3 regions of the Bordetella pertussis 18323 genome follow, and region 1 is predicted to be linked to each of the others. Evidence: predicted binding sites of a transcription regulator. Region 1 holds the regulator's gene; each other region holds the start of a gene.

Region 1 (7,806 bases):
TGGGCAGGTCGTTGAGCACCGGCCCCAGCTCGCGCAGGATGTCGCGCATGTACGGCTGCACGTCGGCGCTGCCGGTGGCGAACATGGGGCGGTTCTGGTTGTCGACGATCTGGATGCGCAAGCCCTCGGTCGTCATGTCGATCAGCAGCTGTGGCCGGAAATTCTTCAGGACCGGGCTTTCCTCGATCAGGTTTTCCAGGCGGACCTTCAGGCGTTCCAGGCGATGGCGGTCGCGCCGCTCGGCGTCGCCCATGGGCTGGGCCTCGACCCGGTTGCCCTCGGCGCGCCGCACGTCGCCCTGGCTGCGCAGCGGGTCCTGCCCGCCGCCGGGGATCGCGCTGGTCTCGGCCGAGCTGCTGGGGCCGCCGGTCAGGGCCACCCGCAGGGGCATGCGGAAATACTCGGCGATGCCCTTGAGTTCTTCGCGCGGCACGATGCTGATCAGCCACATGACGAGGAAGAACGCCATCATGGCCGTGATGAAGTCGGCGTAGGCGATCTTCCAGCTGCCGCCGTGGTGTCCGCCGCGGCGCACCTTGCGGCGCCGGATCACCACACGGTGATTGTTGACCGTGCTCATGCGGCGGCTCCGTCAGGCGCGGCCGGTGGCCGCGCTCTTGGCCTGGCGCACATGCTCTTCCAGCTCGCCGAACGAGGGGCGCACCGCCGAGAACAGCACCTTGCGGCCGAACTCCACCGCCAGTTGGGGCGGATAGCCGTTCATGCTGGCCAGCAAGGTCACCTTGATGCATTCGAGCACCTTGACCGATTCCGAGGTGCGCCGTTCGATGCGGGCGGCCATCGGCGCCACGAAACCGTAGGCCAGCAGCACGCCCAGGAAGGTGCCGACCATGGCCTTGGAGATCAGGTCGCCCAGGATCGCCGGCGGCTGGTCCACCGCCGCCAGCGCCTTGATCACGCCCAGCACGGCGGCCACGATGCCGAAGGCCGGCAAGGCGTCGGCCACCTGCTGCAGCGCATGGGTGGGCACTTCGCGCTCGTGCCGGTAGGTCTCGATCTCCTCGTCCATCAGCGTTTCGATCTCGAACGAGCTCATGTTGCCGCTGATCATGATGCGCAGGTAGTCCGTGATGAACTCCATCAGCTTGGCATCCTTCATGATGCGCGGATACTCATTGAAGATCGGGCTGGACAGCGGATCCTCGATGTGCGATTCGATGGCCATCAGCCCTTCGCGGCGCGCCTTGTTCAGCAGCACGTACAGGAGCGCCATCAGCTCCATGTACACGTCCTTGCTGTAGGGCGAGCTGCGAAACGCCTCCGGGATCGCCTTGGCGACCAGGCCGAGCGACTTGCGGCTGTTGCCCGCCATGAAGGCGCCCACGGCCGCGCCGGCGATCAGCGTCAGCTCGAAAGGCTGGTAGAGCGCGCCCAGATGGCCGCCCAGGCCGATGAAACTGCCGACCACCGCCAGGATGACCACTGCATAACCGATAACAATCAACACATCAGGCCTCTGCCAACGAAGTCTAGAACCGACGCCAATGATCCCCCCTGACCCGTCGGGCAAAAACGCGGGTTATGGGGGGTTTTCTGGTGCTTTTGGCCTATTTGGAAGTTGGCGCGCTCAAGGCCGCGCCGGCGCGGCGAGCTGCCCGGCGCGCGCGCGGGCCGCCGCGCGCGTCTTGCCGGCCCGGGGCGGCGGCCGGCAGATGGCGCAGACGAAATCGGTCTGCGGATCGTGCGCGTGGGCGATGAAATGCCCGCCGCACTGGCGGCAGCCCGACAGCTGCAGCATGCCGCCGTCGAAGAACCGCACCAGCATCCAGGCCCGCGTGAAGCTGAGCACCGGCTCGGCGGCATCGGCCGGCGCGTGCTCCAGGTACAGGCGGTATGCGTCGATCACGGCCCGGATGCCCTGGCTCGAGGTGCGCTGGTTCAGGAACGTATACACGTTGTAGAACAGCGAGGAATGGATGTTCGGCAGCCAGGTCATGAACCAGTCCACCGAGAACGGCAGCATGCCCTTGGGGGGCGAACAGCCGCGAATTTCGCGGTACAGCCGCGCCAGCCGGTCGTGGCTGAGGCCGGTTTCGGCCTGCAGCACCTGCAGACGCGCGCCCAGCGTGATCATCGAACTGGCAAGCAGGATCTCGTCGGCTTCCTGCGAAACACTCTTGGTGGCCATTGCGCCCTCTTGTTCCTATCTATCCAGCCGGCGCTCAGGCCAGCTCTTCGACAGGCTGGCGCGCCAGCAGGATGGTGGCGTGCGCCTGTTGCAGGGCGCCGCCCAGCACGTCCTGTGTCAGGGCCGACAGGAGGCTGTAATCGTCGAAGCGAAATCGGCACAGCAGCGAGCTGGAGTTGGCCAGCTTCACCAGCTGGGCCGGCGATAGCCGCATCAGGATATCGGCCACTTCATTGCTGAAACCCAGGCGGAACATCGACGCGGCATAGTCGTCGCGCAGCATGCGCTGGGCCAGCAACAGATACGAAAGATTGACTTCCCGAATATCCGCGAGCAAGGAACTATCGGCTGTTTTCACACATGACTCCTGAGACTTAGGCAAGCCGGGGGGCTGAACTCCAGGCGGCGCGCCCCGAGAACCCCGCGCCAGCCTGCTTTCGTCTTAATGCGAAATGTATTATTTCATCGCAATTTGAATGCAATTTACCATGAATTGTGTCATTTTTTATGACTTTTATGACAAAACATTGATATTTTGCAGATTATCTCCGGTAAAGTTACTAACTAGTAACATTATTTGCATTTCGATGTCGGCAATTTCGTAAATAAACGTATAAAAAGTTGCGTTCTTCTCCGAATGAAAAGCGGCTATTTGCCGACAATCTCCCCTTGAAACGACAGGGTCGAACCGGTCCGCGCCCAGCGGCCTGACCGCCAGGCCACTGTCGCCGCCCAGCAACACCCCACCCGTTCGCAGCTTTGTTCGCGCGAGACATCCGCAGACAGAACCTGAATGCCCAACCCCGAAGACAGCCTGGTCCAATATGCCCCGCTGGTGCGCAAACTGGCGCTACAGCTCCTGGCGCGCCTGCCCTCCAGCGTGCAGCTGGACGACCTGGTGCAGGCCGGCATGATCGGCCTGCTCGACGCCGTGCGGCGCTACCAGGAAAGCCCTGACGCGCAGTTCGAGACCTACGCCACCGCGCGCATCCGCGGCGCCATGCTCGACGAGCTGCGCAGCCAGGACTGGCTGCCGCGCAGCGTGCGCAGCAAGAGCCGCCGCATCGAAACCGCCATCCAGCGCAAGGAACAGGAATTGATGCGCGCTCCCAGCGAAGGCGAGATCGCCGAGGAGCTGGGCGTGCCGCTGGCCGAGTACCAGGGCATGCTGGCCGATGCGCAAGGCGTGCAGATCCTGCACTACGAAGATTTCAATACCGACGGCGACAGCGACAGCCCGTGGGCTGAAAGCAGCGCCGAACATGCCGATCCGCTCGACGCCCTGCTCGCCGGCGACCTGCGCCGCGCCCTCATCGACGCCATCGACGGCCTGCCCGAACGCGAGAAGCTGCTGCTGTCGCTGTGCTACGAACAAGGCCTGAACCTCAAGGAAATCGGCGCCGTGCTCAACGTCACCGAGGCGCGCGTGTGCCAACTGCGCGCCCAGGCCACCGCCCGCATCCGCGCCCGCCTCAAGGAGCAAGCCTGGGCCCGCCTGCCCACCGCCCATCACCTGGCGCAGGTGGTATAGGCGCATGCCATGGCCGCGCGGCGCCTGCCTGCCGAGCGCTGCGCCAACGGTGCCAGTCCCCCTGCGGGGACAGGCACCCTGCCCCATCCCATCCGCGCCACACGGGCGCCTGCCGCATCCCGCCCCCGCCGCACGGGCGCCTGTCCCCGCAGGAGCATGCCCTTTGCAGCCAGATTCCCCCGCACATTTCCGAACTTCACTTTTTTTGCTTAAGTCCGTCGCAAACCTGCCGTAATCCAGGCAACAAAGGAAATCGCGGCGCTGTGCAAGCGAAAGTCCGATGTTACAGATGGGCGGCCTAGTTGTGAACTGTCAATAGGTTGTATTCGTCCAGGTTGAGTCTGGAGATGGGTACAGCGCGCCCGATGCCTTGGTGGGGTCGATGCCAGTTGTAGTGGTGTAGCCAGGATTTCATGGCATCGGCTCGGTGTTGGGAGTTCTGGTAGGTGTGAGCGTAAGCCCACTCACGCAAGGCCGACTGGATGAAGCGTTCGGCCTTGCCATTGGTCTGTGGGCGGTAAGGTCGGGTAAAGCGGTGCTTGATGCCCAGCTCATGGCACAGCGCGGCGAAGGCGCGGCTGCGAAAGGCCGAGCCATTGTCGGTGAGCAAGCGCTGGATGGTCACGCCCAGGCGCTGGTAGTAGGCCACTGCGTCCTTGAGGAACTGGACGGCGCTGGGGAAGCGCTCGTCGGGGTGGATGTCGGTGAAGGCCACGCGGGCGTGGTCATCGATGGCCACGAAGACGAAGTCCCAGCCGGCCCCCTCAACGGTATCGCGTCGGTTGCCCGTGACCCGGTGGCCAGGGCGCTGGATACGTCCCAGCTTCTTGATGTCGATGTGCAGCAGATCGCCGGGGGCCTGATGCTCGTAGCGCACCACCGGCTCGGCCGGCTCCAGGTCGGCCAGGTGCGACAGACCGGCGCGGGCCAGGACGCGGCTGACGGTGCTGGCTGACACGCCCAGCGCCTGGGCGATGCGCGCTTGGGTCAGCCGCTTGCGGCGCAGCTCCACGATAGCCAGCGCCTTGGCCGGCGCAATCGCTCGGGGCGAGACCGTCGGGCGCGAGGACGCATCGGCCAAGCCCGCCTGGCCCTGAGCCAGGAAGCGGCCCAGCCATTTGCGCACAGTCGGCGCGGTGACCCCATAGGCGCGGGCCGCTTCAGGCACACAAACTTGATGGGCGATCAATTGCTGGACCATTTCGAGTCGACGTAGGAAGGTCAATCGGGCATGCTTATGGGTGTTCATCCGGCCGGGCTCCTTGAGTGAACTGGGGGGGTGGCGATTTCCAGTTTCTCAAATCCGGTTCGGATGAACCATGCATACAACCTATTGAATCTTCACAACTAGCCGGATGGCTGGACGCCGGCGTGGCCGGCTTTCGCTGCACCGCGCCGCAGCGTCTCGATCCTTCCGACTGGCGCGCCCTGTTCGAACCCTTGCGGGCCAGCCGGCCGGCGCTGCGGCTGCTGGCCTGGACCGCGGGCCTGACGCCGGCGCAATCGGCCGCCCTGGCCGGCGTGGGGTTCGACGGCGTATTCGGCTCGATCCCCTGGTGGTCGCCCGACGCCACGTGGCTGGACGCCGAATCGCAGCGCCTGCGCGAGATAGCGCCGCTGCTCGCCGCCCCGCTCGCCTCGGCCGGCGGCGCGCCGCTGGCGCCCGCCAGCGCGGCCGCGCACGCCGCGCTGCGCGCCCTCTGGGTGGCCGCGCTGTGGGGCGACGGGCTGCTGGTGGGCAGCGAACTGCAGCGCATGATGCCCGCCGTGGCGCGCGCGCTGCGCTGGCGCCGCCAGGCCGCGCCGCGCGGCCGGCCGGTCTTGCTGTGCGGGCGCGATGGCTGGGCCACGCTGATCATCCGCCCGGGCCCGCCCGGCACGAGCCACATGCTGGCGCTGGATCCGCAGGCCGCGCATGAGCCGCGGGTCGACTGGAGCGCCGGCGCCGCGTTGCTGCCGGCCGGCGTGCCTAGGCACCTGGCCGACCCGGTCGAACACTGCGCGCTGTACCGCGTTGCCGCCGAGCGTCCGGTGCGCGCCACGGCGGGCGCGCTGTTGCCCGGCCCGCCCTCGGCGTGCGACCGCGACGCCCGCGTCGTCTTCGAGCACGTCGCGCCTTCGGTGGCGCACGGCAGCCTGGCCGCCAAGGCCCTGGCCCATGTGCCGGTCGAAGTCGGCGTCGACCTGATCTCGGACGGACACGAACAGCTGGCCGGCGAGCTGCAATGGCGGGCCGTCGACCAGGCCGGCTGGCACGGCGTGCCGCTGGCGCCGGGCGACAACGACCGCTGGCACGCGCGCTTCGCGCCGCGCCGGGTCGGCCTGCATGAGTTCCGCGTGTGCGCCTGGCGCGACACCTGGCTGACTTTCTGCCGCGAGCTGCGCCTCAAGCACGAGGCCGACCAGGACATCGCGCTGGACCTCGCCGAGGATGCCGCGCACCTGCGGACAGCCCTGGCGCGGCGCCAGGCGCGCGGCGACGCGCGCCCATCGAAGCGGCCCTGTCCATGCTGAATGGCGGACCGGCGCCGGCCGACGCCGTGGCCGCCCTGCTGCGCGACGGACTGGCCCAGGCCATGTGCGCGCTGGCCGCGCGGCCCTTCATGCACACCAGCGCAAGCCGACCGCTCTGGGTCGACCGCGCGGCCGCCGGCCACGGCAGCTGGTACGAACTGTTCCCGCGGTCGCAGGCCGTGCCCGCCGGCGCGCACGGCACCTTCGACGACGTGATCGCGCGCCTGCCCGCGCTGCGCGCCATGGATTTCGACGTCCTGTACCTGCCGCCCATTCACCCCATCGGCCAGTCGCAGCGCAAGGGCCGCAACAACGCGCTGCAGGCCGCCGCCGACGACCCCGGCAGCCCCTACGCGATTGGTTCGCCCGACGGCGGCCACGACGCCATCCACCCGCAGCTGGGCACCCGGGCCGACTTCGCGCGGCTGGTGCAAGCCGCCGCGGCGCATGGCATGGAAGTCGCGCTGGACTTCGCGATCCAGTGTTCGCCGGACCATCCCTGGCTGCAACGCCACCCCGACTGGTTCGAGCACCGCGCCGATGGCTCGATCCGGCACGCCGAGAACCCGCCCAAGCGCTATGAAGACATCGTCAATGTCAGCTTCTACGACCAGGCCAGCGGCCGCCCGCGCCGGGCGCTGTGGCGCGCGCTGCGCGATGTGCTGCTGTACTGGATCGACGCCGGCGTGCGCATTTTCCGCGTCGACAATCCGCATACCAAGCCGCTGCCGTTCTGGCAGTGGCTGATCGCCGACGTCCACGCCCGCCACCCCGACGTGGTGTTTCTTTCCGAAGCCTTCACGCGCCCGCGCATGATGTACCGCCTGGCCAAGCTGGGCTTCACCCAGTCGTATACCTATTTCACCTGGCGCAATACCCGCCATGAGCTGGACAGCTATCTGCGCGAACTGTCGCGCCCGCCGGTCTGCGAGTGGTTCCGGCCCAACTTCTTCGTCAACACGCCCGACATCAATCCGTATTTCCTGCAGGCCTCGGGCCGGGCCGGCTTTCTCATCCGCGCCGCGCTGGCCACCGCCGGCAGCGGACTGTGGGGCATGTACAGCGGCTTCGAACTGTGCGAGGCCCAGCCGGTGCCCGGCAAGGAGGAATACCTGGACTCCGAGAAGTACCAGTTGCGCCAGCGCGACTGGCATGCCCCCGGCAACGTGACCGCCGAGATCGCGGCGCTCAATCGCATCCGCCGCGCCAACCCGGCGCTGCACAGCCACCTGGGCTACGTGCCGCTGCAGTGCGCCAACGAGCAGGTGCTGACGTTCTGCAAGGCCACGCCGAACCGGGCCAGCGTGGTGCTGGTGGCGATCAGCCTGGACCCCTGGGCGCCGCAATCGGTCCGGGTGGCCCTGCCGCGCTGGCTGTTCGGCCTGGACGACAGCGCCGACCTGCACGGCGAGGACCTGCTCGACGGCGCGCGCGCAAGCTGGCGCGAGGCCGCGCTGGACCTGGAATTGACGCCGCAACGTCCATACCGGCTGTGGCGCCTGTGGTCCCGACCCCTGTCATCCTGAGCGTACCGATCATGCCTGCCACCCATCCCGCTCCCGACCCGCTCTGGTACAAGGACGCCGTCATCTACCAGTTGCACGTCAAGTCC
Region 2 (7,806 bases), 400 kb from region 1:
GCTGCACGAACTGCTTGCGGTAGGCCTCGATGGTCGCGGCGATGCTCAGTTTCTGGCGGTCGTACTGGTTCTGCAGCGACTCGAGCGTTTCCTCCAGGCCTTCCTGGCGGATCTTGATCGAGCCCTCGTCGCCGAGGATCTGCTCGGTCGCCAGCTTCACCTTTTCGCCCAGGCCGAACGGACCCGAGAAAATGCGCGCCACGTCGGCCGGGTTGTCGCGCAGGGCGGCTTCCAGCTTTTCGGTATCGGTCTTGAGCGAGCCGGTCTTGGGATCGGTGGTGATGCCAAGCTGGCTCAGCGTGCGCAGGGTGCCCTCGCCGGTGGCCACGCGCAGCGCCGCGGCGATGGCCGACTGGATGTTGCGGGTGGTGCCGTCGCCGGTCAGGGCGCTCTGTTTTTCCGCCTTGACGTCGAACGCCGTCAGGTCCGCGATGGTGGTCTGCAGGCCGTTGTAGGCCTTGACGAAATCGTTGACGGCCGTGGCGGCCACGCTCGGGTCGCTGGAGACGGTCACGGTCAGCGGCGCCGCGCTCTGCTTGGTCAGGGTCAGCGTCAGCCCGTCGATGGCGGTCTCGACCGTATTGGTGTCGCTGACCACGGGGATGCCGTTGATGGTCAGTTCGGCCTTCTGGGCGGCCAGCTGCACCGTCAGATTGGAGGCGCCGGCGTTGGCCGCGTCGAAGTCGAGAATGTCCGCGACTTCCTGGTTGCCGCTCACCGTGATCCGGGTGACCGCGGCTTCGGTGCCTTCGGTCTTGTTGTTCAGCATCAGGTAGTGCTTGCCATTGCCGTCGCTGATGACGGTGGCGCGCACGTCCAGGCCGTCGGTGCCGTTGATGGCCTTGACGATGCCGTTCAGCGACGTGTCCTCGCCCAGCGTGACGGTCGTGGTCGTGCCGTCCTTCTGGACGATCTCGATCGAGCCGCCCGTGCCGTGCTTGTCCGTGCGGCTGTCCAGCTGGCCCGACTGCAGGTTCTGCGCGGTGGCCAGCTTGTCGATGTTGACGGTGTATTGACCCGGCACGGCGCCGGCCGCGGTCTTCACCGACAGCCCGTCGCCGGAGACCACGGCCTTCACGGCGCTGAGCGTGTCGATGCTGCCGAGCGTGGCGGCGGCCTTCTGGACGGCCTCGACCGCGGCCTGGATCTTGCTGTAGGCCGAAATGCGCGTCTCGTAGCTCGCCTGGCGCGCGGTGATCAGCGTCAGTTTCTTCTCTTCGGCTGCCTGCAGCTTTTCCAGGATGCCCTCAAGCTCCAGACCGGAGGACCCGAGAGAGGAAATGGTGGCCATGTGGTGCTCCTTCTAGCTATGCGATTCTGTCAAAAATTGGCGCCGCCTATTGGCCGGGTAAAGGCATAAGGTCGGGCTATTTCCTTGCTTACGCCGCTTTTGCCCCATTCTGGTGCACGCGCGCAGCGCGATATGCTGCCTCAGGCCGTGGTCTCGACGGCATTGCCCTGCATCTTGACGATCATCTTGGCGATGCGTATCACCGCCTCGGACGGAATGGTGCGCAGCACATCCCCCGTTTCGGCGTCCACGATCGAGACCACCACCTGATGCACGTCCGGGTCGATCTCGAACTGCAGCTGCGTGGACCAGGCCTTCAACTGCGCATTGATTTCCTCCAGCGCCCGGTCCATCGGCAGCTTGGGCGCGCCGTACTGGTCCTGCGTGGCGGATTGGGCGCCGCCGCCGTTGGCGGCCGCGGCGGCTGGCGCCACGGCGGCCGCCGGCTGTGCGGGGACAGGGGCGGGCGCGACGGAAACCAGCGCGGGCGCCGCGGCGTTGATAGGGCTTACGGCCATGATCACTCCAACAAGCGATAACGGGCGTCGAAAGGGACGCGATGGGTTTTCGAGGGAACCTTCAGCTACCATAACGACACGCTTGCGCCGAACTTTAGACCCGGGGCGCTCTTTTTGGGGCCGGATCTTCCCGCGCGCGGGCCGCAGCCCGGGGACGGATGCGGCCTTTTCCGCCGAAAGACCCCGCGCGCCGCGGGCGCTTGGGGAAAACACCAGGGCCACGCTGCTAAACTGCGCCCTGTTTCGATTTGCCTTCATCGCCATGTCCACCTCCCGCCCCGACGCCAGCGCAGACCTGCCTGCCTGGCTGCAGTATCTGGAATCCATCCACGCCAAGGCCATAGACCTGGGGCTGGACCGGGTGCGGCAGGTGGCCGGCCGGCTCGATCTGAGCCTGGACGGGGTCAATTTCGTGGTGGGCGGCACCAACGGCAAGGGGTCTACCTGCGCCATGCTCGAATCCATCCTGCTGGCCGCGGGCTACCGGGTGGGCCTGTACACCTCGCCCCATCTCATCGATTTCAACGAACGTGCCCGCATCAACGGCGAAATCGCCAGCGACGCGGCGCTGGTGCAGCAGTTCGAGGCGGTCGAGGCCGCGCGCGGCGATGTCTCGCTGACCTATTTCGAGTTCACCACGCTGGCCATCCTGCGCCTGTTCGCGCAATCGCGCCTGGACGCCGTGGGGCTGGAGGTCGGCCTGGGCGGCCGGCTGGACGCCGTCAACATCGTCGACGCCGACTGTTCCATCATCACCAGCATCGACCTCGACCATACCGACTGGCTGGGCGATACGCGCGAGAAAATCGGCTTCGAGAAGGCGCACATCTACCGCGCGGGGCGCCCCGCCATATGCGCCGATCCGGTGCCGCCGCAATCGCTGTTGGACCACGTGCAGGCGATCGGCGCCGACCTGTGGCTGCTCGGCCGCGACTACAACTATTCCGGGGACCGCCAGCAATGGGCCTACGGCGGGCGGGCGCAGCGGCGCAACGCGCTCGCCTATCCCGCATTGCGCGGCGCCAACCAGCTGCTCAACGCGGCCGCCGCGCTGGCCGCGCTCGAAGCCGTGCGCGACCGCCTGCCGGTGCCGCAGCAGGCGGTGCGGCTGGGGCTGCTGCAGGCGTCGCTGCCGGGCCGCTTCCAGATCCTGCCCGGGCAGCCGACCGTCATCCTGGACGTGGCGCACAATCCCCATGCCGCCGCGGTCCTGGCCCAGAACCTCGACAACATGGGGTTCCATCCCTATACGCACGCCGTATTCGGCATGCTGGCCGACAAGAACGTCGATGGCGTCATCGCCAGGCTGGGCAGCCGGGTCGACCACTGGTACTGCGCCGGCCTGCCGGGCCCGCGCGGGCTGGATGGGCAGGCCCTGGCCGGTCATGTGCGCCAGGTGCTGCCCGAGGCGGAAGGCGCCGCCGAAACGCCTACCGTGCAGGCCTGCGCCGACCCCGCCGCGGCCTATGCGGCGGCGCGGGAAAAGGCGGGCGAGGGTGATAGAATCATCGTGTTCGGGTCATTTCTCACGGTGGCCTCCGTCCTGCAGGCGCTGGGCCGCAAAATCTAAGCGGATCGCGCCAGCGCAAGGGCGGCGCGCACCGGCCCCGCCCGCAAGGAATTCTGCTCCATGGGATTGTTCACTAGCAAAGATTCGGCCTCCGAGACGCAGTCCTCGCGACCGCGTCCATCCGTATCCAGCGAGGCGCAGGCCGCCGAGCTGCGGGCCCGGGCCAGGCGCCGCCTGGCAGGCGCCGTCGCATTGGTGCTCGCCGCGGTCATCGTCCTGCCCATGATCCTCGACTCCGAGCCCGTGCCGGTCGACAGCGACATCCCCATCCGCGTCCCGGACCGCAATTCGGCCTTCCAGCCCACGGTCAACGATCCGCAGGCCGCCGCGCCGCAGCCGGAACAGCCCGCGCCGCAGGCGCCGGCCGGCACGCCCGAGGCGGGCGCGCCGCAGCCGCCCGCGCTGGCGTCCGCGCCGCCGCAGACGCCGCCTCCGGGCCAGACGCCGGCCCAGCCCCAGACGCCGCCCGCGGCCCAGCCGCCGGCCACGCCGCCGCAGCAGGCCGCCACGCCGCCGGCCGCGCCCAAGCCCGAGGCCAAGCCGGAACCCAAGCCCGCCAAGCCGGCGGCGCCGGCGCGCTCGGACGACGGCGCGCGCGCGATGGCGCTGCTGGAGGGGCGTTCGCCGCCGCCGGCGCAGTCCAAGCCGGCCGCCAACGGCAATTTCGTGCTGCAGGTGGCTTCCTATACCACGCAGGCCGATGCGCAGGCGCGCCGCGGCAAGCTGCACCAGGCCGGCGTCACCAATGCATTCGTCGAGCAGGCCTCGATCAACGGCAAGCAACAGTATCGACTGCGCGTGGGGCCGTTCCCCTCGCGCGAGGCGGCCCAGGCGGCGCAGGCGCGCCTGCGCACGCTGGGCTATGACAACGGTTTCATCGCCGCACAGTGACCGGCTTCGATTTCGTCGTCCTGACGATCCTGGCCGTGTCGGCCGTGCTGGGGCTGGTGCGCGGACTGCTCAAGGAAATTCTGTCGCTGCTTGCCTATCTGCTGGCGTTCGTCGCGGCGATCTGGTGGGGGCCCACGGTCTATGTCTGGCTTGAACCGTATATCGAAACCGCGCTGCTGCGCATGGGCATCGCCTATGCCGTGGTGTTCATCATCGTGCTGCTGGCCGTCGGCCTGGTCAACATGACGCTCGCCGCCCTGATCCGCACCACCGGCCTGACGCCGGCCGACCATGGCCTGGGCGCGATGTTCGGCCTGGCGCGCGGCCTGGTGCTGGTGCTGGTGCTGGTGGCGCTGGCGGGTTTCACGCCCTTGCCGCAGGAAGACTGGTGGCGCGACGCCATGTTCTCGCACTCGGCCACCGAGGCCGTCCGGCAGGTCAAGTCCTGGCTGCCGCCCTCGCTGGCGACGTGGCTGCCTTACTGAATTCGCTTTTCGCTTTACGCTTTATCTACTAGGAACTCACCATGTGTGGAATCGTCGGGGTCATTGGGCGCGGGCCGGTCAACCAGCTGCTCTATGACAGCTTGCTGCTGCTGCAACACCGGGGGCAGGACGCGGCGGGCATCGCCACGCTGCAGGGCAACCACTTCAACATGTACAAGGCGCACGGCCTGGTGCGCGATGTGTTCCGTACCCGCAACATGCGCGCGCTGCCGGGCACCAGCGGCGTGGGCCAGGTGCGCTATCCCACCGCCGGCTCCAGCGCCAGCGAGGAAGAGGCGCAGCCGTTCTACGTCAATGCGCCGTTCGGCATCATGTTCGCCCACAACGGCAACCTGACCAACTGGCGCGAGCTGCGCGAGTCGCTCTACCGCGTCGACCGCCGCCACATCAATACCAATTCCGATTCCGAAGTGCTGCTCAATGTGCTGGCGCACGAGCTGCAATCGGCCGCCAGCGGCGTGTCGCTCGACGATGACACGATCTTTCGCGCCGTCTCCGCGGTGCACCAGCGCGTCAAGGGCGCCTACGCCGTGGTGGCGCAGATCTCGGGCTACGGCATGCTGGCGTTTCGCGATCCCCACGGCATCCGGCCGCTGTGCATCGGCCGCCAGGAGACCGAGGAAGGCGTGGAATGGATGGCCGCCTCGGAATCCGTGGCGCTGGAAGGCAGCGGTTTTGCCTTCGTGCGCGACGTCGAGCCCGGCGAGGCGATATTCGTCGACCTCGACGGCCGCATGACCAGCCGCCAGTGCGCCGACAATGCGCAACTGGTGCCGTGTATCTTCGAGTACGTGTACTTTGCCCGCCCCGATTCGCTGATCGACGGCGTCTCGGTGTACGACGCGCGCCTGCGCATGGGCGAATACCTGGCCGACAAGGTCGCGCGCAGCATGCGCCTGGGCGATATCGACGTGGTGATGCCGATTCCCGACTCGTCGCGCCCGGCCGCCATGCAGCTGGCGCACCGGCTGGGGCTGGACTATCGCGAAGGCCTGATCAAGAACCGCTACGTGGGCCGTACGTTCATCATGCCGGGCCAGGCGGTGCGCCGCAAATCGGTGCGCCAGAAACTGAACGCCATCGGCATGGAATTCAAGGGCAAGAACGTGCTGCTGGTCGACGATTCCATCGTGCGCGGCACCACCAGCCGCGAGATCGTCGACATGGCGCGCGCGGCCGGCGCCAACAAGGTGTATTTCGCCTCCGCGGCGCCTCCGGTGCGGTTCCCCAACGTGTACGGCATCGACATGCCGACCCAGAAGGAACTGATCGCCACCGGCCGCACCGATGACGAAATCGCCCGCACCATCGGCGCCGACGCGCTGATCTACCAGGACCTGCAGGACATGCAGCAGGCGGTGCGCGACATCAATCCGCGCCTGAGCCGCTTCGAGGCATCGTGTTTCGACGGCGAGTACGTGACCGGCGACATCACCGCCGAATACCTGGCCCGCCTGGGCCAGTCGCGCGACAGCAGCGCCGGCGACGAAGAGGCCGGCGGCCTGCAGTTCAACATGGGCTACGCGGCCAACGACGCCTGACCGGCGCGGCGCGGCCGGCTTGCGCAAGCCGGCCGCGCGGCCGTCAGGCGTTGCGCCGCAACGCCGCCGGCAGGGCCAGCGCCAGCACGATCACGAACAGCGCCAGGCTCCATATCGCATACTCGATGCCCAGCACCGCCACCGTGGCGTCCATGCAGGTGGCATAGATGCCGAACAGCCAGGGCAGGGCGCCGTCCAGTCCCGTGGCGCTCATGAAACGATCGGCGAAGGTCTGGTCGCACGACAGCATCTTGGCCGCCACGCTGTACTGGTACCAGGCGGCGACGATGCCGCAGATGGCCAGCAGCGCCGCCAGCATGGCGGCCAGGCGCGCCGCGATGGCGCCGGCCAGCGCGCCGGCCAGGGCCACCACGCCGATGCACAGGTAGATCAGCCGCTGCAGCACGCACCAGGCGCACGGCGGCATATCGAAGACATGCTGCGACAGCAGGGCCAGGCCCACGGCGCCAAAGCACAGGATGGCGATCAGGAAAAGCAGGCGTTCGCGGTATCGGGTCATGGGGGTAGGGACGGGAAACGGAAAGGGGCGGGCGGATGGCCGCGCCAGGGTTAGGCCGGCGGCGCCGCAATAGGTTGCATGATCTGCCGCATGACGTCCAGCAGCAGTTCGCTCGCGCCGCTCCAGAAGATCTGCACGCCCAGGCACAGCATGATGAACGCCGACAGCCGCATGAACACGGCGGTGCCGTTGTCGCCCAGCCGGTGCAGCATCTGCGCGGCAAAGCGCAGGCAGATGAACAGGGTGAAGGCTACCAGCGCCACGCCGGGCAGCGAGCCGGCCAGGCGCGCCAGGCTGAGCATGTGGTTTTCGTCGCGCAGCGACGCGCCTACCGTGATGCAGGCGGCGATGGTGCTGGGGCCGCAGCTGATCGGAAAGGTGAGCGGGTAGAAGGCGCGCGCCTGCGCCATCTCGGGCGTGAACGATTCGGCCATCTGGGCGTGCTGCGACGTATCGGCATCGGGCGAGTTGACCAGCCGCCAGGCGCTGTAGATGACCAGCATGCCGCCGCCCACGCGTACGATGGCCAGCGAAATCCCGAAGAAACTGAGCACCACGTTGCCGGCGATCATGGCGCCGATCATCATCAACGCCACGTTGATGGCCACGCGCTTGGACAGCTGGGCGCGGGTCTGCTTGGACGCGCCCTCGGTCAGCGTCCAGAAGATCGGCGTGATGGCCGGCGGGTTGAGAAACGGCAGCAGCGTGGCCAGGGCAAAGAAGAAGCTGCGTCCGAAAACCAGCAGGTACTCGTTGTATGGCATGGCGGCGGGGGCGGTGGCGGGGTGAAGGCCGCGGCCGTTCAGGCGGCCTGCTGGCGCGGCTCGTCGCCGGCCAGCGCGTCCAGGATGGCGCGTTCGAACTGCATCTGGCTGCGCGGGCGCTCCAGCGCCGAGCCCGACACGATGAACACGTCCTCGACGCGTTCGCCCAGCGTCATGATCTTGGCCATGATCAGGTCCACGCCGT
Region 3 (7,806 bases), 860 kb from region 1:
CGATGCCCGGCTGCAGCAGGTTGGCCGGTCCCGACGAGTCGGTTTCCAGGTACAGGTTCTCGCCCACGCTCTGCAGGCCGGTGGGGTTGATGAAGGTGGCGACCTGCAGCTGGCCGATCTGCACGTTGGTGCCGGCCGCGCCGGGCTGGGTGACCGACACCGTGCCGTCCTTGCCGATGGTCAGCGACAGCGCGTTGTCGGGCACGTTGATGGGCGGCTGGATCACATAGCCGCCGGCAGTGGTCAGCTGGCCGTTCTGGTCGACCTGCAGCGAGCCGTCGCGGGTGTAGGCCTGCGTGCCGTCGGGCAGCTCTACCTGCAGGAAGCCGCGCCCCTGGATCGCGATGTCCATCTCGCCGCCGGTGTTGTTCATGTTGCCCTGCGAGAACACCCGCTGGGTGGCGGCGACCTGCACGCCCATGCCCAGCTGCAGCCCGGAGGGCAGCTGGTTGGCGTCGCCGACCTGCGCGCCGGGCTGGCGCAGCGTCTGGTACATCAGGTCCTGGAACACCGCGCGGCCCCGCTTGAAGCCATTGGTCTGGACGTTGGCCAGGTTGTTGGAAATGACGTCCATCGACGTCTGCTGGCCTTCCAGGCCCGTCTTGGCAACCCACAACGAACGCATCATGATGAAAACTCCTGGCGCGGCGCTTCGGCGCGCGCGTTGATAATCAGCTGGCCGCGGCCAGAATCCCGTTGGCGCGCTCGGCGTTCTTGTCCGCCTCGCGTATCACCTGCATCTGCATCTCGAACCGCCGCGCGTTCTGGATCATGCCCACCATGGCGCCCATGGGGCTGGCGTTGCTGCCCTCCAGCACGCCGCTCAATAGGCGCTGCGACGGATCGGCCGGCAGCGGCGCGGCGGGCTGGCCGCCGGGCTGCGGCGGCATGCGGAACACCCCGTCGTCGCCATGCACCAGCTGCTGCGGCGGCGGGTTGACCATCTTCAGCCGGCCCAGGTTGAGAATGTTGTTGGGCGGATCGCCCGCGCCGATGGCGGTGACCGTGCCGTCCGACGCGATCGTCAGGCTGGCCTGGTCCGGCACTTCGATGACCGCGTTCTGGTCGGACAGGACCGGCTGGCCGGTCGCGGTCTGCAGCAGGCCGTTGACGCCCACCTGCAAGGCGCCGGCGCGGGTATAGGCCTCGCCCTGCGGCGTCTGCAGCGCGAACCAGCCCGGCCCGGCCAGCGCCACGTCCAGCTCGCGCCCCGTCGTCATCATGTTGCCCATCTCGAAGTTGTTGCCGGGCGTGGACGCCACGGTCGAGACCCGGGTGGGCAACGAAGTGCCGTCGGCCATGGGCACCGAGCGGTACAGCGCGATCTGCTCGCGGAACCCCGGCGTGTTGACGTTGGCCATGTTGTTGCCCAGCACCGTCTGGTGCTCGGCAATGCGGGCCGCGCCGTTCATGGCGGTGTAGATGATCCGGTCCATCCTGGCCTTCCGTTATCGATTCAGGTGGGCGCCGGCGCTCAGCGCATGTTCATCAGGACTTGCATGACTTCGTCCTGCGTCTTGATGGTCTGCGCGTTGGCCTGGTAGGTGCGTTGGGCCACGATCATGTTGACCAGCTCGCGGCTCATGTCCACGTTGGAGGCCTCCAGCGCCTGCCCGGCGATGGTCGCCAGGCCGTTGGTGCCCGGCTGGCCCAGCGTGGCCTGGCCCGACTCGGACGTCTCCACCCAGGCGTTGTTGCCCACCGGCTGCAGGCCCTGCACGTTGTTGAAGTTGGCCAGCACCAGGGTGCCGATGGTCTGCGTCTCGCCGTTGGTGTACTTGGCCACCAGGCTGCCGTCCTTGCCCACCGACAGGCCCATGAATTCGCCGCTGGAATAACCGTTCTGCACCACCTTGGGCGCGAAATCGCTGCCGTACTGGGTGACGCCGTTGTAGCTGACGGTGATCTCCAGCGGGTCGGCCGGCGCGGCGTTGCCGCCCGGGTTGGCGAACGTCACCTGCGCGGTGGGCGGCTGGTTGAGCAGATTGCCGGCGGTGTCGAAATTCAGCGTCTGCGAGGCGCCGCCGTTGACCTGCATGGCCTGGCCGTCCAGCACGTAATAGACCTCGTACACGCTCTCGGTGCCCACCGCGGGGCGCTTGGCGAAGTACTGGATCATCTGGTGCGAGTTGCCCAGCGAGTCGTAGACCGTGGTCGGCACCTGGTCGGTGTACGACAGCGGGTTGGTCGGGTCGAACGGAATGCCGGCCACCAGCGGCTTGTAGGGCTGGTAGCCCGGCTGGCTGGTCAGGTCGCCGGTCACCGCGCCGCCGGCGATCACGATGTCGCCGCCGTTGTAGGTGCCGTCGAGCGGCGCGGGCGCGACCCAGGCGAAGGTGCCGCCCGCGTTGGTGAAGCGGTAGGTCGTGCCGTCCAGTTCAACCAGGCCGTCTTCAGGCGGCGTGTCGTTGGGGTCGATGACCTTGGCGTTGGCGTTGGCGTTCAGGTTGGTCTGCAGGCCCGCGGTGCTGGTCGCTTGCGGCGCGATGTTGCCTTGCGGCAGTTGCAGGTCCACCGGCTGGGCGCCCACGCCGCCGGCCGGATAGCCGGTCAGGCGAAAGCCCTGGGCGTTGACGATGTAGAAGTTCTTGTCGACCATGAACTCGCCGTTGCGCGAGTAGAACACCCCGCCGCTCTGGTCGGTCAGGCGGAAAAAGCCCTTGCCGCCGTCGATCGCCATGTCGTATTCGCCGCCGGTGGTCGAAATATTGCCCACCGTGAAGCGCTGGTTGATGGCGCTGACTTTCACGCCCAGGCCGACGCGCGAGCTGGCGTACACGTCGGCGAACGAGGCCGCGCCCGACTTGAAGCCGACCGTGCCCGAGTTGGCGATGTTATTGCCGATTACATCCAGGTTCTGCGAGGCGGCGTTCAGGCCGCTCAATCCTTGTCCGAATCCCATGTCTTTGTCCCGTAGCTCTCAGAAGTTGAGGTGAGTCGCCAGCGCGCGGCCGGCCCGGTTTGGGGTCATGCCGACCCGGAAGCCCCGATGACCTTGCGCACATCCAGCATGCTGATCTGGCCGGCCAGGCCCAGATCCAGGCGCAGGCCGTTGGTGGAATACGCCACGCTCTTGACCTGGCCGTAGGTCAGCGCCTCGGTCTTGACCGGATTCGCGTCGGCGTCGCTGGCGCTCACCGTGATCGAATACTTGCCGTCGGCCAGCGGCTGGCCGCCGTCGTTGTTGCCGTCCCATTGCAGCGTGTGCACGCCGGTCTTGAGGTCGCCCAGCTCCATGGTGCGCACCACGGCGCCCGAGGGATCCAGCACCTTGACCGTCACCTTGGTCGCGTCGCCCTGCAGATCGATGCCGAACGGCGTGGCGCCGCGCTGGGCGGGGTCGTTGGGGTCGGTGCCCAGCGACACCTTGTCGCCCGGCATCAGCACGCCCTTGCCTATCATCGACACCGCGTCCATCGACTGCGACACGTCGATCTGCCCGCTGATGGCGAGCATGGTGTTCTTGAGGTTGTTGATGCCTTCCACCGTGGAGATCTGCGCCAGCTGAGAAGTCAGTTCGGCGTTCTCCATCGGGTTGAGCGGGTCCTGGTTGCGCAGCTGCGTCACCAGCAGCGTCAGGAATTGATCCTGGATGCCCTGGGCGGCGCTGTTGGAGCCGGCCTGCGCCAGGGCCAGGCCGGCCTGGGAAGTGGTTTCGTTGACTGTGGTCATGGATGAATGCTCCGGTATGCGTGCCGCAGGCGATGTCCGCGCGCCGATCAGGACTGGCCGATCGTCAGCGTCTTGAGCATCAGCTGCTTGGCGGTGTTGAGCACTTCGACGTTGGCCTGGTACGAGCGCGAGGCGGCGATCATGTTGACCGTCTCGGCCACCGGATCGACGTTGGGCATGTTCACGTAGCCCTGCGCGTCGGCCATCGGATGCTTGGGGTCGTAGATCTTCTTGAAGGGCGACTGGTCTTCGACCACGCCGACCACGCGCACGCCGCCGATCTCCTGGCCGAAGGCCTGGCCGGCCGGCGGATTGACCTGGAACACCACCTGGCGCGCCCGGTACGGCTGGCCGTCGGGGCCGGCCACGCTGTCGGCGTTGGCCATGTTGCTGGCCGACACGTTCATGCGCTGAGACTGCGCGCTCAGCGCCGAACCGGCGATCTCGAAAATGCTCAACAGGGACATGGCTGGACTCCGTTATTCCTGGATCGCCGACATCAGCGAGCGGATGCGGCCGGACAACACCTGCAGGCTGCTCTGGTAATGCAGCGTGTTGTCGGCGAAGCGCACGCGCTCGCTGTCCATGTCGACGGTATTGCCGTCCAGGCTGGGCTGGTAAGGCAGGCGGTACATCAGTTCGGCCGGCGACGGCGTGGTCGCCTGGCCGGGAATGTGGCGCGCCGAGATCAGCGCGAGGTTCGTGTCGGGCAGGCGCATGCGCTGCTCCAGCGCGCCCTGCATGGCGGCCTTGAAATCGAAGTCGCGCGCCTTGTAGTTGGGCGTATCGGCGTTGGCGATATTGGAGGACAGCACTTCCTGCCGTTGCGCGCGCAGCGCGATCGATTGCTGGAAAAAGCGGAAATCCTCGTTTAGCCGGTCTAGCATCTGGCGCGTCCCGATAGTGTGCGAACTGATTGGCCCAAGAAAACCGGCCCGACGGCCTGGCTCGCTTTTTGGCATGACGGCATCTTAGGTTGCGGGCGGCCGCCACAAAAAGCCAAACAACCCGCCATTTCCGAGCCAATTCGGCTATTGCGCGGCACGGCGCCCTTCTACAATTTGCCTATCATGAAATCGCCCCGTTCCCGTTCCATTGCGCGCCTGGCGGCGCTGGCCATCCTGGCGGGCGCCATGCCGCGCGCCGCAGCCGAGCCCCCCGCCCAGGATCCCGCCGAGCTGGCTGCGGCGGCCGAAAGCTATCTGCGCCAGCAATTGGCCGCCCTGCCCGGCGAGCCATCCATCACTCTGGACCCGCTACGCTCCGACCGGCTGGACGCCTGCGAGGCCCTGACGCCCTTCATGCCCTCGGGGATGCGGGTACGCGCCCGCATGACGGTCGGCCTGCGCTGCGTCGCGCCGCGCACCTGGACGGTCTATGCCCAGGCCACCGTCAGCGTGCCGGGCCAGTACTACGTGGCGGCGCGCCAGATCGCGCCGGGCAAGACCATCGAGGCGGCCGACCTGACCACCCGCGACGGCGACCTGGTGGCCCTGCCCCCGGGCGTCATCACCGACGCGGCCGCCATCCTGGGCATGCGTCCCGCTCACCGCATCGCCGCGGGCCAGCCCATCAAGGGCGCCGGGCTGCGCAGCGCCGAATCGGTATCGCGCGGCCAGAGCGTGCGCATCACCGCGCGCGGCAACGGCTTCGTGGTCAGCAGCGAAGGCCAGGCGCTGGACAACGCCCCGCCCGGCGCGACGGTCCAGGTACGCACCGCCTCCGGCCAGGTGGTCAGCGGCATCGTGCAGGCGGCCGGACTGGTTGAAATCCAGCTGTAAAATCTGTTACACATGACCGGGTCCCTACCATCCCCGTGCCCTAAAGTTTGCGCCCATGGTGTCGTTACACAGGCATAACCAGGCGGATCGCCCCCATCGGGCCGGTCCCGCGCAGCGGAGAATATTTTGAAGATCCAATCCTCGACCAGCCATCCGGTGGGCCCCAACGCGGTCGGCGCACGCGCCGAGCACGCCGTGGCCCAAGCCTATGGCAGCGGCGCCCAGGCCGGTTCGGGCAGCGCGCAAGTGGCGCTCAGCCCGGCTTCGCGCCAATTGCTGGCTCAGGAAGGCGGCAGCGACATCGACGTCGAGCGCGTGGCGGCCATCCGGGCGGCCATCGCGTCCGGCCAGTTGCGGATCGACCCCACCCGCATCGCCGACAGCCTGATCGCCAGCGCCCGGGATTTGCTCAAGTAAACCGGCTGCCGCCCGCCATGAATTCTGCCGCCCTGAAGTCCTGCCTCGAACGCGAAAACGCCCTGGTGGTGGAGTTTCTCCACGCCCTGGAGGCGGAAACCGAGGCCCTGATGGACCGCCGCGCGCACGAGTCGCTGCAGGCCGCGGTGCAGCGCAAGGAAACCCTGGCCGACGACCTGGCGCAGCTGGGTGCCGAGCGCGACGCCCTGCTGAGCGGCGCCGGCCTGGCCAGCGGTCCGGCCGGCACCGACGCGGCCGCCGCCGCCCACCCTGAACTGGGTCCGCTGTGGCAGGCCCTGCAGGCCAACGCCGCCCAGGCGCGCGAGCACAACCAGCGCAACGGCACCCTGATCGCGGTGAACCTGCGCCATACGCAGGAGTCGCTCGACGCCCTGCGCCAGGCCGCCGGCACCGGCGCGGCCGCCACCTACGACGCCCAGGGCCGCGGCAAGCGCGGCTACTCCAGCGCGGCATCGGGCCGCGCCATCGTCGCCACCTGATCCGGCCCGGCCGGCCTTCAGCCGGCCATCTCCAGCAAGGCAAACAACTTCATCAAGGCCGCGGGCGCCAGCCGCGCGGGCGTCTTGCGCGCGCCCGGCCCCAGCAGGCCGGGCAAGGCCTGGCGCATCGCGGCGGCCTGCGCCTGGTGTTCCAGCTGCCAGCACGCCGCGCCCAGCTGTCCCGCCGCCAGCGCGCGCGGCCAGCGCCGCGGCATCGCCCGCATCCGGCGGCAGCGCCGCCCAGGCATGCGCCATGTAGCGGAATGCGCCGCGCGCCTGTTCGTACTGCACCAGCCAGCGCGCCAGCGTGCCCGCATCGGCCTGCATGGCGGCCAGGTTGGTCAGGCCGAACCACTGCGCCACCTGGCGCCCGCTGGACGGATCGAGCAGACGCGCGCTGACCATGCGCACCGCAAGCGGCGCCTGGCCACGCGCCGCCAGCGAGACGTCCGCGCTGCCGGCCCACAGCGCCAGGGGCGCGCCGCCCTTGCCCGGGACCGTCACATTGCCCACCGGCAGGTATCCCAGCCCGCGGGCCACGGCCCTGAGCAAAGTGGGACACAGGTCCTGCTGCACCCGCGTGGCGCCGGCGCAGCGCGCCAGCCACCCGGCGTCCTGCCCGGCCAGCGCCTGCCACGGCGGGGCCGAGCCGGCGTCGAACACATGCACGTGCGGCAATTGGGCCAGCGCGCCCGACAGGTAGTCGGTGCGCGCCAGCAGGGCCTGCATCGGATTGGCGCCGGCCGGTTCGCCCGGCGCGTACGCCGCCAGCAGGCCATGCTGCAGCATCAATTGCTGGGCGGGCGCGGTCAGCGCCGCGCCGCGGTCGCTCATCAGCAAGGCCGACAGCAAGGTGGCTTGCGGCAGGCCGGCGGCGCGCAGCGCCGCCTTGCCGTGCATGGCCAGCAGATAACGGCTGCTGGCGGCCGGATAGGCCTGGCGCGCCAGGGCCAGCCCCGCGTCGCCCAGCGCCCGGGCCGTGGCCGGGCCGGCCATGGCCGCGCGCCAGTCGCTGCGCGCCTGCGCGCAGGCCGGATCGTCGCGCAGCCAGTCCAGCGCGCCGTCGAGGTCGCGCGCGGCGTCGCCGCCCTGGCCCAGCAGCGTGGCGGCCAGCATCTGGCGGCGCTGCGCCGGCTCGTCGCGCGCCTGCTCGCGGGAGGCGCTGCACAAGGCGGCCAGGTCGGCCTCGCTGGGCGCATACAGCGGCTTGACCCGCTGCAGCGTGGCAAGGGTGCGGTCGATCAGTTCGTCGGCGCGCGCCAGGGCCATGTGCTCGGGCACTTTCTGCCCGTAGGAGACATAGTGGATGGGCAGCCGGTGGCGGATCGCCGTATCCAGCGCCGGCGCCAGCCGCGAGGCCTCGTCCAGCTTGGTGATGATGCAGCCGACCACATCCTCGCCCACGCCGTTGCGATAGGCGTGCGCCACTTCGTCCA

The links. Region 1 encodes FliA, which starts transcription of late flagellar genes. Its sites were predicted from a motif close to CTAAAGTTTNNNNNNNNNNNGCCGNTA; they were not measured.
Region 2: a site for FliA is predicted at 1,881-1,907, ahead of BN118_RS05520 (flagellar protein FlaG). Genes of this name have one in related genera too.
Region 3: a site for FliA is predicted at 5,494-5,520, ahead of flgM (flagellar biosynthesis anti-sigma factor FlgM). Genes of this name have one in related genera too.

What each region holds. Positions count from the first base shown of each region.
Region 1 covers NC_018518.1:1,563,553-1,571,358, reverse strand. The annotation lists gene motB (flagellar motor protein MotB) at 1-580, opposite strand, end outside; gene motA (flagellar motor stator protein MotA) at 593-1,468, opposite strand; gene flhC (flagellar transcriptional regulator FlhC) at 1,589-2,149, opposite strand; gene flhD (flagellar transcriptional regulator FlhD) at 2,184-2,507, opposite strand; gene BN118_RS07415 (RNA polymerase sigma factor FliA) at 2,943-3,680, shown strand; gene BN118_RS07410 (IS481-like element IS481 family transposase) at 3,979-4,929, opposite strand; partial or broken gene BN118_RS21355 (maltotransferase domain-containing protein) at 5,022-7,720, shown strand; partial or broken gene treS (maltose alpha-D-glucosyltransferase) at 7,732-7,806, shown strand, end outside.
Region 2 covers NC_018518.1:1,163,353-1,171,158, forward strand. The annotation lists gene fliD (flagellar filament capping protein FliD) at 1-1,291, opposite strand, end outside; gene BN118_RS05520 (flagellar protein FlaG) at 1,432-1,809, opposite strand; gene folC (bifunctional tetrahydrofolate synthase/dihydrofolate synthase) at 2,072-3,379, shown strand; gene BN118_RS05530 (SPOR domain-containing protein) at 3,440-4,270, shown strand; gene BN118_RS05535 (CvpA family protein) at 4,267-4,755, shown strand; gene purF (amidophosphoribosyltransferase) at 4,797-6,317, shown strand; gene BN118_RS05545 (disulfide bond formation protein B) at 6,361-6,837, opposite strand; gene BN118_RS05550 (MarC family protein) at 6,888-7,601, opposite strand; gene BN118_RS05555 ([protein-PII] uridylyltransferase) at 7,640-7,806, opposite strand, start outside.
Region 3 covers NC_018518.1:2,428,100-2,435,905, forward strand. The annotation lists gene flgG (flagellar basal-body rod protein FlgG) at 1-628, opposite strand, end outside; gene BN118_RS11495 (flagellar basal body rod protein FlgF) at 672-1,436, opposite strand; gene BN118_RS11500 (flagellar hook-basal body complex protein) at 1,475-2,902, opposite strand; gene BN118_RS11505 (flagellar hook assembly protein FlgD) at 2,968-3,672, opposite strand; gene flgC (flagellar basal body rod protein FlgC) at 3,720-4,139, opposite strand; gene flgB (flagellar basal body rod protein FlgB) at 4,152-4,559, opposite strand; gene flgA (flagellar basal body P-ring formation chaperone FlgA) at 4,743-5,453, shown strand; gene flgM (flagellar biosynthesis anti-sigma factor FlgM) at 5,580-5,870, shown strand; gene BN118_RS11530 (flagella synthesis protein FlgN) at 5,888-6,370, shown strand; partial or broken gene flhF (flagellar biosynthesis protein FlhF) at 6,515-7,806, opposite strand, start outside.